Regions from separate parts of the Kitasatospora sp. NPDC098663 genome, predicted to be linked through region 1. Evidence: riboswitches for the same ligand, from Rfam matches in the RefSeq annotation. Region 1 holds a riboswitch; each other region holds the start of a gene.
What was found. A riboswitch is a leader RNA that binds a small molecule or an ion and turns the genes downstream of it on or off. The one in region 1 is predicted to bind cobalamin.
Positions count from the first base shown of each region.

Region 1 (3,929 bases):
ACAACTCGCCGACCGCCACCGCGCACTTCAGCGCGGTCGCCTGCATGGGCCTGGCCGTCCACCTGACCGAGCTGGGCGCCGACCGGCTCGGCATCTGCCAGGCCGCACCCTGCCGCAACGCCTACCTGGACACCTCGACCAACCGCTCCCGCCGCTACTGCTCGGACCGCTGCGCGACCCGCGCCAACGTCGCCGCGTACCGGGCCCGCAAGCGCCAGGAGGCCGAGGCCGCGGCACTCGGCGCCGCCGGCTAGGCCCAATGCCAGTGACTTTGGGCCTAGGTCCGGGCCGGGCTCAGGGGATCAGAGCTGCTCCGCCCAGACGCCCAGGCGGCGGGCCAGGCCCGGCACCCGGGCCAGCCGGGTGCTCAGCAGCAGCCGCTCCAGCCGCCGCCCCGGCGCCAGCCAGGCCGGGCGCGGGCGCAGCCGCAGCAGCACCCGGCCGAGCACCAGCTCGTCCGGGACCGGGCCGTAGCTGCGGCTGTCGCTGTCCACCGGGCGGTTGTCGGACAGCAGCCACCAGCCCCTCGGACGCCGCTCGGCGGCCCGCTTCACCACCAGCAGGTCCTGCTGGAAGGGGTGCCGGAAGAGCACCACCGCGCCGGGCCGGATCGGCGCGCCGTAGCGCACCAGCAGTTGGTCGCCCTCGCGCAGGGTCGGGACCATCGACGGGCCCGCCACGTCGACCAGCCCGAACGGCACCGCGCCGCCGCCCCGGCCCCGCCCCCGGGGTTCCGTGCCCGCCGGTTCCGTGCCCGCCGGTTCCGTGCTCCGCGCCACGACTCCTCCTCCCGGACCGCCCGGTCCCAGTCTGCCGTACGGACCGTCACCCCGTTCGATCCGTTCGGTGTCCGGATTACCCCGGTTCCGGGTCCGCCTTTTGCCCTAGGCCCACCGCCCGATCGCGAAACCCCGGGTGCGGAAGGGTAATCTCGGGCGCGGGAAGACGATCTAAGGAAGGACTCCCATGTTCTCTCGTCTGTTTGCACCGCGCGCCACCGCCCACGCCCACTGTGACCTGCCCTGCGGCGTGTACGACCCGGCGCAGGCCCGGATCGAGGCCGAGTCGGTCAAGGGCACCCAGGAGAAGTACCAGGCCAACGAGGACCCGGCTTTCCGCACCCGCGCCCTGATCATCAAGGAGCAGCGTGCCGAGGCCGTCAAGCACCACATCTCGGTGCTGTGGAGCGACTACTTCAAGGCCCCGCACTTCGAGAAGTACCCGCAGCTGCACCAGCTGATCAACGACACCCTGAAGGCCGCCTCGGCCGCCAAGGCGTCCACCGACCCCGCCACCGGCCAGGCCCTGCTGGACCTGATCGCCGAGGTCGACAAGATCTTCTGGGAGACCAAGCAGGCCTGAGCCTGACGCGTCGCCACCCGACCGCCCCCGTCCGCAAGCCCGGACGGGGGCGGTCGTGCGTCCACGCCCCACCCGGGCCCGGTAAGGGTTGCCTAGCCTGAGTGGCTGTTATGCTGCCAGGGCGTCCGAGGGGGAAGTCCGGTGTGAATCCGGCGCTGACCCGCAACGGTGAGCACGGCCCCTGGGGCCGTGCCAGCCCGATCGCCCCCGGCCGCTGAACTCCCGACAACTCGCCGTGGACTGCGAGGGGATGGCGCCCGGGCCCGCACCCGACCGGTGCCGCCCCCGCGCACCCGCGGCCCGAGGCAAGGCGCACCGTGAGCAGCACCGCAGCCGCGGGCAGTGGCGCAACGAGCCCGCCCGCCCGCCGAATACCCGCCCTCCCGCTCGCCGTCGGCCTGGCCGCCGCCCTGCTGCTCTCGCTGCTCTGCGGCGTGGCGCTGGGCGCCTCCGGGATCGGCCTGCCCCGCGCCCTGCGGCTGCTGGCCGCCGGGCTGACGGGCGGACGGCTGGAGGCGGACGAGGCCGCCGCCTACGCGATCGTCTGGGAGATCCGGCTGCCGCGCACCGTACTGGCCGCCGTGGTCGGCGCCGGGCTGGCCGCCACCGGCGTCGCCGTCCAGGCCCTGGTGCGCAACGCGCTGGCCGACCCGTTCGTGCTCGGCATCTCCTCCGGCGCGGCCGTCGGCGCCAACGCCGTGCTGCTGCTCGGCGCCTTCGCCTCGCTCGGGGTGTGGGCGATCTCGGCCTCCGCGTTCGGCTCGGCGCTGGTCGCCATGGTGCTGGTCTACCTCGCGGCGCGGACGGCCTACGGGCTCACCCCGCTGCGGCTGGTGCTCACCGGCACCGCGCTCTCCTACGGCTTCTCCGCCGTCACCGCGCTGATGGTCTTCGCGGCCGCCCGCGGCGAGGCCGCCCGGGACGCCATGATGTGGCTGCTCGGCAGCCTCGGCGGCGCCACCTGGGGCTCGGTGCCGATCGCCGCCGCCACCGTGCTGGCCGGCGTGGCGTATCTGGCCTGCTCCGCCGGCCGGCTGGACGCGCTCGCCATGGGCGACGAGACGGCCGCCTCGCTGGGCGTGGACCCGGACCGGCTGCGCCGCGAGCTGTTCGTGGTGACCGCCGCCGTCACCGGCACGGTGGTGGCCGTCAGCGGGGCGATCGGCTTCGTCGGGCTGATGGTGCCGCACCTGGCCCGGATGCTGGTCGGCGCCGGGCACCGCCGGGTGCTGCTGGTCGCGCCGCTCGCCGGGGCGCTGCTGCTGGTCTGGGTGGACATCGTCTCGCGCACCCTGCTGGCGCCCGCCGAACTGCCGGTCGGGGTGGTCACCGCAGTGCTCGGGGTGCCCTGTTTCCTGCTGCTGATGCGCCGTCGCGGCTATTCCTTCGGAGGCCGCTGATGGATCTCGCCCTGGACTCCGTCTCGGTCGAGCTGGCCGGCGCCCGGCTGGTCCACGACGTCGCCCTGGACGCCGCCGCCGGGCAGGTGGTCGGGCTGGTCGGGCCCAACGGCAGCGGCAAGTCGACGCTGCTGCGCTGCGTCTACCGGGCGCTGCGGCCGGCCGCCGGGGCCGTCCGGCTGGACGGCGCGGACCTGCACGCGCTGACCGCGCGCGAGGCCGCCAGGCGGGTGGCCGCACTCCCCCAGGAGCACTCCGCCGAGTTCGACTTCACGGTGGCCGAGGTGGTCGCCATGGGCCGGCTGCCGCACCGGCGCGGCCTGGGCGGCCCGGGCGCGGACGACCACGCGCGCTGCACCGAGGCGCTGCGCAAGGTCGGCGCCGAGCAGTTGGCCGGGCGGGGCTTCCTGAGCCTGTCCGGCGGCGAGAAGCAGCGGGTGCTGATCGCCCGCGCGCTGGTCCAGGAGCCCCGGCTGCTGGTGCTGGACGAGCCCACCAACCACCTGGACATCGGCCACCAGCTGGACGTGCTGGCGCTGGTCCGGGAGGCCGGCCCGACGGTGCTCACCGCGCTGCACGACCTCAACCTGGCGGCCGGCCACTGCGACCTGCTGTACGTGCTGCGGGCCGGCCGGATCGTCGCCTCGGGGCCGCCCGCCGAGGTGCTCCGACCCGCCCTGCTGGCCGAGGTGTTCGGCGTCCGGGCCACCCCCGTCCGGCACCCGGCGACCGGCGCCGTCCAACTGCTCTTCGACCGGATCTGACCCACCCCCCGAAGGAACCCCCGTGCGCACCAAGGCCGTTGCCATCACCGCCCTGCTCACCCTCGGGCTCACCGCCTGCGGCGCCGAGATCGCCCCGAGCGGCGACGCCACCGCCGCCTCCGCCCACTACCCGGTGACCGTGGAGAACTGCGGCACCAAACTCACCTTCCCGCAGAAGCCCGCCCGGACGGTGACCAACGACGTCGGCATCACCGAGCTGATGCTCGCCCTCGGCCTGGCCGACCGGATGGCCGGCTACGTGATGCCCGACGACAAGGGCCGGGTCGACCAGGTCGCCTGGAAGGACGGCTACCAGCAGACCGCGTGGCTCTCCAAGAAGGAGATCACCAAGGAGACCGTGCTGGGCGCCAAGGCCGACCTGGTCTTCGCCGGCTGGCACTAC
Region 1 covers NZ_JBIWAP010000013.1:195,637-199,565, forward strand. Annotated here, with positions in the region: gene ACIQVZ_RS17090 (CGNR zinc finger domain-containing protein) at 1-254, shown strand, start outside; gene sodX (nickel-type superoxide dismutase maturation protease) at 303-665, opposite strand; gene sodN (superoxide dismutase, Ni) at 967-1,362, shown strand; cobalamin riboswitch at 1,451-1,590, shown strand; gene ACIQVZ_RS17105 (FecCD family ABC transporter permease) at 1,680-2,762, shown strand; gene ACIQVZ_RS17110 (ABC transporter ATP-binding protein) at 2,762-3,526, shown strand; gene ACIQVZ_RS17115 (ABC transporter substrate-binding protein) at 3,549-3,929, shown strand, end outside.

Region 2 (3,929 bases), on a different contig from region 1:
CCCAGTGGTCCCCGTCCCGGCGGGCCCGGGTGGTCAGTGCCGCCGCGTCCGAGCCCGCGCCGGGCTCGGTGAGGCAGTAGCTGGCGGGGGTCGCCATGGCGCTGAGACCCGGCAGCCACCGGGCGCGCTGGGCGTCGTCGCCGTAGCGGTCGATCATCCAGGCGACCATGTTGTGGATGGACAGGTAGGCGGCGATGGACGGGCAGCCGGTGGCCAGCGCCTCGAACACGAGCACGCCGTCGGCGCGGGTGAGTCCGGAGCCGCCGGACTCCTCGCGGACGTAGACGCCGGCCAGGCCGACGTCCGCCGCCTTGCGCAGCACGTCCACCGGGAAGTGCTTGGCCTGGTCCCACGCGACCGCGTTCGGCGCCAGGTGTTCGCGGGCGAAGGCCCGGGTGGTCGCCGCGATGGCGAGCTGGTCCTCTGTGAGGTCGTGCACGACGCCCTCAGCCCATCGTCGGGATGGTGAAGCTCGCGCCCTCCTTGACCCCGGAGGGCCAGCGCGAGGTGACGGTGCGGGTGCGGGTGTAGAAGCGGATCGAGTCCGGCCCGTGCTGGTTGAGGTCGCCGAACCCGGAGCGCTTCCAGCCGCCGAAGGTGTGGTACGCGACCGGCACGGGGATCGGCACGTTGACGCCGACCATGCCGGTGTTCACCCGGCGGGCGAAGTCCCGTGCCGTGTCGCCGTCCCGGGTGTAGATGGCCACGCCGTTGCCGAACTCGTGCTCGCTGGGCAGGCGCAGCGCCTCCTCGTAGTCGGCGGCGCGGAGCACGGTCAGGACGGGGCCGAAGATCTCCTCCCGGTAGATCCGCATGTCGGGAGTCACCCGGTCGAACAGCGAGGCGCCGAGGAAGTAGCCGCCCTCGTGCCCCTCCAGCCGGAAGTCGCGCCCGTCGACCACGAGTTCGGCGCCCTCCTCGACCCCGAGGTCGAGGTAGCCGCGGACTCGCTCCAGCGCGTCGGCGCCGACCAGCGGGCCGAAGTCCGCCGCCGGGTCGTCCGAGCGCCCGACCTTCAGCGCGGCGATCCGCTCGACCAGTTTGGCCACCAGGGCGTCGGCGGTCTCCTCCCCCACCGGGACGGCCACCGAGATCGCCATGCAGCGCTCGCCGGCCGAGCCGTAGCCGGCGCCGATCAGGGCGTCCGCGGCCTGGTCGAGGTCGGCGTCCGGCATCACGATCAGGTGGTTCTTGGCGCCGCCGAAGCACTGCGCCCGCTTCCCGTGCGCGGCGGCGGTGGCGTAGACGTACTGGGCGATCGGCGTGGAGCCGACGAACCCGACCGCCTGCACCCGCGGGTCCTCCAGCAGGGTGTCCACGGCCTCCTTGCCGCCGTTGACCACGTTCAGCACGCCCGGCGGCAGCCCGGCCTCCAGGAACAGCTCGGCCAGGCGCAGCGGCACCGAGGGGTCGCGCTCCGAGGGCTTGAGGACGAAGGCGTTGCCGCAGGCGAGGGCGGGTGCGGCCTTCCAGAGCGGGATCATCGCCGGGAAGTTGAACGGCGTGATGCCCGCGACCACGCCGAGCGGCTGGCGCATCGAGTACACGTCGATGCCGGTGCCCGCGTTGTCGCTGAACTCGCCCTTCAGCAGGTGCGGGATGCCGGCGGCGAACTCGACGACCTCCAGGCCGCGCTGGATGTCCCCGTGGGCGTCGGCCACGGTCTTGCCGTGCTCGGCGGACAGCAGCCGGGCCAGTTCCTCCTTCTCCTGCTCGACGAGCTGGAGGAAGCGCAGCAGGACGCGGGCCCGCCGCTGCGGGTTCCAGGCCGCCCACGCGGGCTGGGCCTGCGCGGCGTCGGCGATCACCGCCTCGACCTCGGCCCGGCTCGCCAGCGGCACCCGGGCCTGCACCCGGCCGGTGTTGGGGTCGTACACGTCGCCGAAGCGACCGGAGGTGCCGGCGGTGGGCTTGCCGGCGACGAAGTGGGTCAGTTCTCGGACCATCGGGTTCCTTCTCTCGACAGGGGTGGGGAGAGGAGGAGGATCGGAGGCCGCCGCGGGTCGGCGGGCACACGGTGGTGCGCCCCGCGGCACGGGCGTGCGGCGGCGGAACGGAACGTCAGGGCGTGGACGCCCCGGCGGCCGTGGGCACGGGACAACCAGGAGCGGCAGTGGAGCGGGAGCAGCCCGGGGTCATGCGTGTCGTCTCCATCCTCGTGGAAAACACGGAACACCCGCGGCCGGTATCCTGACTCCCGGATCACCGCACGCCCCCAGGCCTTCCCGGCTGGCTGCCAGTGGCCTTCGTCTGCGAGGACGAACTCCCCGGTCACAGTGGCGGGACCGTGCCGGACTCACACCGGCTTCCCTGACACCGCGGACCTGCCATCGACCATATAGTTGGACGTCCTAGTAAGTCCAGAGGCCCGCACGCGCGTTGCGCCACCGGCTTTCCACCGCGCCGAGCGACACGCGACCGGACGGGGTCCGCGATCAGGCGCCCGGCAGCGCGGGGCCACGAGCCCGTAAAGTTAGCTGAGGCACACCTAAGCAACACAGGCCGAGCCCATCCTCGCCATACCGGCGCGGGTGGGCCTCGACTGCCGACCGCTGTCGGCGCCGGGGGTGTGTCTGCCGGGAGTGTCGGGACAGGGAGAACGATGTGAGGGACGGTCGGGACGCCAGGCGTCCGCACGGGGAGCTGGTCGCGGACGTGCTGGCGGTGTTGTGGGCGGCCGGCGAGCCGCTGACCGCCCAGCAGGTCAAGGCGGCGCTGGACCACGGGCTGGCCCGCACCACCGTGGCGACGATCCTCACCCGCCTGCACGAGAAGGGGACCCTGGTCCGCAGCCGCCCCGCGCGGTCCTTCGCCTACGCCCCGGTGGAGGACGCCGCCGGGCTGGCGGCCGGGCGCATGCGCCGGGAGTTGGAGAAGGAACCCCAGCGGGACCTCGTGCTGAAGCGGTTCGTCTCCTCCCTGTCCGAGGACGACGAGGACGTCCTGCGCCGTCTGCTCCTCGATGCCGAGACCGAGGCCGAGGCCCAGACCGATGCCGCTGCCGAGGCCGCGACCGCGACCGCGACCGCGACCGCGACCGCGACGGACTCCGGCAGGCCCGAGCCCGAGGACGACGCATGGGCCTGATCCTGGTGGTCGTCGCCCTGGCCCTGCTGCTCCCCTGGGCCGCGGCGCCCGCCGCCCGCCGCCTGGCTCCGCTGCTCCCCCCGCGCGAGGCCTCGCTCGCACTCACGGGCGCGGCCGCCCTGCTGGCGGGCGGCACCGTCGCGGCACTCGTCGGGCTGTTCCACGTCCCGTTCCTGGCAGGACTGGAGCACCTGCCGCTGTCCGACGTCGTCACCCGGTGGCCCGCCGTGGTACCGGTGTCCTGCGCCGCCGGGGCCGCGCTGGCCGTCCAGGCGGTACGGCTGACGCTGCGGTGGCGCGGGCACCGCGTGCTCCTCGCCCGCGCCTGGGGCCTGACCGCCGATGCCACGAGCGACGGCGACCTGCTCGTGGTCGCGGGCAAGGAGCCCGAGGCCTTCGCCCTGCCCGGCCACCGGGGGCGCCCCGGCCGCGTCGTCGTCTCGACCGGCATGCTGAGCGCGCTGGGCCCGGCGGAGCGCGCGGTGCTCCTCGCCCACGAGCGCGCCCACCTGCGCGGGCGCCACCACCTGCTGTCCGTCGCCGCCGACCTCGCCGCCGCCGTACACCCGGCGCTGGCCCGGCTGCGGGCCGACCTCGACTACCACCTGGAGCGCTGGGCCGACGAGCGGGCCGCCGCCGCGGTCGCCGACCGGCGCACCGCCGCGACCGCCATCGCCCGGGCGGCCCTGGCCGGATCGCCGGCCGCCCACCGGGGCGCCGGGCCCCTGCTGTCCGTGAACACCGGCCCCGTGCCCCAGCGCGTCCAGGCCCTCCTGGGCCCCGAACCCGCCCGCCCGACCGGCCGCAGGGCGCACGCCGCCGTCGCCCTGGTCGCCGCCGTC
Region 2 covers NZ_JBIWAP010000005.1:193,248-197,176, forward strand. Annotated here, with positions in the region: gene ACIQVZ_RS07575 (acyl-CoA dehydrogenase family protein) at 1-439, opposite strand, end outside; gene ACIQVZ_RS07580 (CoA-acylating methylmalonate-semialdehyde dehydrogenase) at 447-1,946, opposite strand; cobalamin riboswitch at 2,163-2,354, opposite strand; gene ACIQVZ_RS07585 (BlaI/MecI/CopY family transcriptional regulator) at 2,605-3,087, shown strand; gene ACIQVZ_RS07590 (M48 family metalloprotease) at 3,078-3,929, shown strand, end outside.
Region 2: another riboswitch for cobalamin. It lies ahead of ACIQVZ_RS07580 (CoA-acylating methylmalonate-semialdehyde dehydrogenase); the one in region 1 lies ahead of ACIQVZ_RS17105 (FecCD family ABC transporter permease).

Region 3 (3,929 bases), on a different contig from region 1:
GGGCGTTCGGCGAGGCCTGCGGGTCCCGGGCGAGCAGGTCACGGCCGACCTCCGGCGGCAGGGTGCGGCCGGGGAGGCCGACCGTCACCGGGGCGCGGGCGGGCTGTTCGCCGTCGGCCCGGCCGTCGCGCTGCAACAGCGCCACGGCGCCCGCGGCGACCACGACCCCGGCCGCGGCCAGGACGGCGGGCTTGCCGCGCAGGGCTCTGGGCAGGGCCACGGACCGCTCCTCCGGTTGGTCGCCGGCACCGGCCCAGGCGGACACAACCGGAACACTCGTGCGAATGACTGCCCCGAGAGCCTGCCACACTCCCCCGGCCCCGGCGAGCGAACCCGCCGGGGCCGGGGTCTCACGGCGGATCAGCTGGCCGCGGCGGCCCCCGGCGCGGCCGCGGACGCGGCCTTGGCGCGCTGGAGCAGCTGGCCCTTCACGTGCTCGCCGAAGCCGGCGGCCGCCGCGGTGGCGGTGGCGTCGGCGGTGTCGCCGCCCTTCGCCGATCCCTCGACCGTGAAGTAGGCGTACCGGCCCAGGGTGTTGTGCGTGTTGGTGCAGCCCGGAGTGGCGCAGAAGGCCGGCGTGCCCGGCGCGACGGCGCCCTTGAGGTGGCCGGTGTAGCTCTTCATCGAGGTCTCGGCCTGGATCTTGTGGTCGAAGACCGCGACGCCGACGGTCACCGCGCTGTCGCCGGAGACGTAGGTCGCCCGGAGCACCTTCTGGCAGCCCTGGTCACCGAGGACCTTGCCGAGCCCGCCGGTCGTCGAGTTCCCGTCCCAGCAGGGCGAGTCCAGCGAGACGAAGGTCCGGTTCCAGGTGGCGCCGTTGACCGTCACCTGGAGCGCGGAGAACAGTGCCCCCGCGTCCTGCGGCGCCGGGTCGGTGGCGGCCTCCCAGATCGGCTTCGACGGGTCGTCCGGCGCACCGCCCGGGGTGCCGGACGGGTTCCCGCCCGGGGTTGCGGCGGCACTCGGCGCGGCACCCGATGCGGCGGAGGACGGCCGGTCGGAGGCCGAGGCGACCGGCCCGGCGACCGGCTTGTCGTCGCCGCTTTTCGTCAGCAGCACCGCCCCGCCCGCGATCAGGCCGCCGACCAGGACGACCCCGACCGCCACGCCGAGGGCCCGCAGCCGGCGGCGGCGCTTGCCGTCCGCCGCGTTGCGGTCCGCCAGCGCCTCCCAGTTCGGCTCGGCGCGCTGCGGCGCCTGGGGCTGCGGGTACGGCTGCGTCTGGGGGTACGGCTGGGTCTGGGGGTGCGGCTGGGGATGTGCCTGGGGATACGGCTGGGGGTTCGGCTGCCACTGCGGCGGCACCTGCTGCCCCGGCGGTCCCGGCTGCGCCACCGGCTGGGCCACCGGCTGCGCGGGCGACACCGGGGGCCCGTACGAGGCCGGCGGCGGCCCGAAGCCCCCGCTCGGCGGCAACACCGGACCGGGCACCACCGGCGGCTGCTGACCGTGCACGCCCCCCGGCCCGGTGGGAGGCGTTCCCTGCGGACCCTGCCCGGGTGCGCCTGTTCCGTCGCTCACGCGCCCCCTCGCTTCGCTCGATGATCGCTTCGCGAAACGCGCCCCTCGGCGCTTCGCTCGCTCATGCGCCCAGATCGTAGGGCATGCCCCCGGCAACCGGGCCGCCCGGTGACCGTTCCGTATCGAAACCAGGGCGCCGGGGCCCGGAATCAGGGCCCCGGAAGCCCGGATCCGAGGCGCCCCAAGGCCACGAGCCGCCCCCTCCCGGCACCCCCGGTTATCGCTCCGACACACCGCGCCGTACTACATGTGGGGTCGCATCAGAGAGACACCACTAGATGTATGCTCAATCCTGCTGTCGATGCAGGGGAACCCGGTGCGAATCCGGGACTGCCCCGCAGCGGTGAGCGGGCGGCTCCAGCAGCCGCCCCGCGAGTCCGAGTACCTGCCGACGGTGTGCGCACCGGCCCTCCCGCAGAGGCCGCGCCAGCACGAGAACCACCTTCCGGGCCTCGCGGGCGGGCCGGGGACGCCACTGTCGCGCGACGCTTCCTGCGTACGTGCCGTGCTCCCCTGCCCCGAACGGCCCGGTACCCCCCGAGCACCACCGCCGATCGCCGCCAGGAGAGAGCGCCTTGACCACCGCTGCCTCAGCCACCCTGCCCGCCCAGGGCACCGGCCCCGCCCCCACCGACCCGACGGTCTCCGACCCCGGTGGCGCGCTCCTTCGGCTGCTCACCGACCGCAGCGTCGATCTCCCCCAGGTGGACCCCGGCCATGTCGCCGCCGCCGCGCTGCGCGGCCGCCACGCCGGCTCGGACTTCGCCGAGCTGCGCGGGCTGGCCGTGGACGCCGCCGCGTCGATGATCGCCGAGGACCCCCAGTACTCGAAGCTGGCCGCCCGGCTGCTCGCCCTGGAGATCGTCGACGAGGCGAACAGCCAGGGCTCGCGCTCCTTCGCCGCCTCGATCGCCGTCGGCCACGACGAGGGTCTGATCGGCGACACCACCGCCGCCTTCGTCGCCAAGCACGCCGCCGCCCTGGACGCGCTGATCGACGCGCACGGCGACGACCGCTTCGAGTACTTCGGCCTGCGCACCGTGCAGTCCCGCTACCTGCTGCGCCACCCGATCACCCGCAAGGTCATCGAGACCCCGCAGCACTTCCTGCTCCGCGTCGCCTGCGGCCTGGCGGTCGGCGACAGCGAGCAGTCCGTGCGCGAGGTCGCCGAGCTGTACGGCCTGATGAGCCGGCTGGAGTACCTGACCTCCTCGCCGACCCTGTTCAACTCCGGCACCCGGCACCCGCAGATGTCGAGCTGCTACCTGCTCGACTCCCCGCTGGACAACCTGGACTCGATCTACAACCGCTACGCGCAGATCGCCCGGCTGTCCAAGCACGCCGGCGGCATCGGCCTGTCCTACTCGCGCATCCGCTCGCGCGGCAGCCTGATCCGCGGCACCAACGGCAAGTCCAACGGCATCGTCCCGTTCCTGCGCACCCTCGACTCCTCGGTCGCCGCCGTCAACCAGGGCGGCCGCCGCAAGGGCGCGGCCTGCGTCTACCTGGAGACCTGGCACGCCGACATCGAGGAGTTCCTGGAGCTCCGCGACAACACCGGCGAAGAGGCGCGGCGCACCCACAACCTCAACCTGGCGCACTGGATCCCGGACGAGTTCATGCGCCGGGTCAACGCCAACGAGGACTGGTCGCTGTTCTCCCCCGCCGACGTTCCCGAGCTCGTCGACCTGTGGGGCTCCGACTTCGACGAGGCCTACCGCAAGGCCGAGCTGGCCGGCAAGGCCGTGCGCACCATCCCCGCGCAGACCCTGTACGCCCGGATGATGCGCACCCTCGCGCAGACCGGCAACGGCTGGATGACCTTCAAGGACGCCTCCAACCGCGCCGCCAACCAGACCGCGCTGCCCGGCCGCACGGTGCACTCCTCGAACCTGTGCACCGAGATCCTGGAGGTCACGGACGACTCCGAGACCGCCGTCTGCAACCTCGGCTCGGTCAACCTCGGCGCCCACGTCGCCCCCGGGGCCTCCGTCGACGACCTGCTCGGCGCCATGGACTGGGAGCGCCTCGACGCCACCGTCCGCACCGCCGTGACGTTCCTCGACCGCGTGGTGGACATCAACTTCTACCCGACCACCGAGGCCGGCACCTCCAACTCCCGCTGGCGCCCGGTCGGCCTCGGCGTGATGGGCCTCCAGGACGTCTTCTTCAAGCTGCGGATCGACTTCGACTCCGCCGAGGCCGCGCGGCTGTCCACCCTCATCGCCGAGCGCATCATGCTCACCGCGTACGAGCGCTCCGCCGACCTGGCCGAGCAGCTGGGCCGCCACGAGGCCTACGGCGAGACCCGCGCCGCCCGCGGCGAGCTGCACATCGACCACTTCCCGACGGCCGCCCCGCAGTGGGCCGACCGCTGGACCGCGCTGCGCGCCCGCATCGCCGAG
Region 3 covers NZ_JBIWAP010000023.1:15,072-19,000, forward strand. Annotated here, with positions in the region: gene ACIQVZ_RS24165 (glycoside hydrolase family 26 protein) at 1-220, opposite strand, end outside; gene ACIQVZ_RS24170 (hypothetical protein) at 361-1,368, opposite strand; cobalamin riboswitch at 1,790-1,932, shown strand; gene ACIQVZ_RS24175 (ribonucleoside-diphosphate reductase subunit alpha) at 2,124-3,929, shown strand, end outside.
Region 3: another riboswitch for cobalamin. It lies ahead of ACIQVZ_RS24175 (ribonucleoside-diphosphate reductase subunit alpha); the one in region 1 lies ahead of ACIQVZ_RS17105 (FecCD family ABC transporter permease).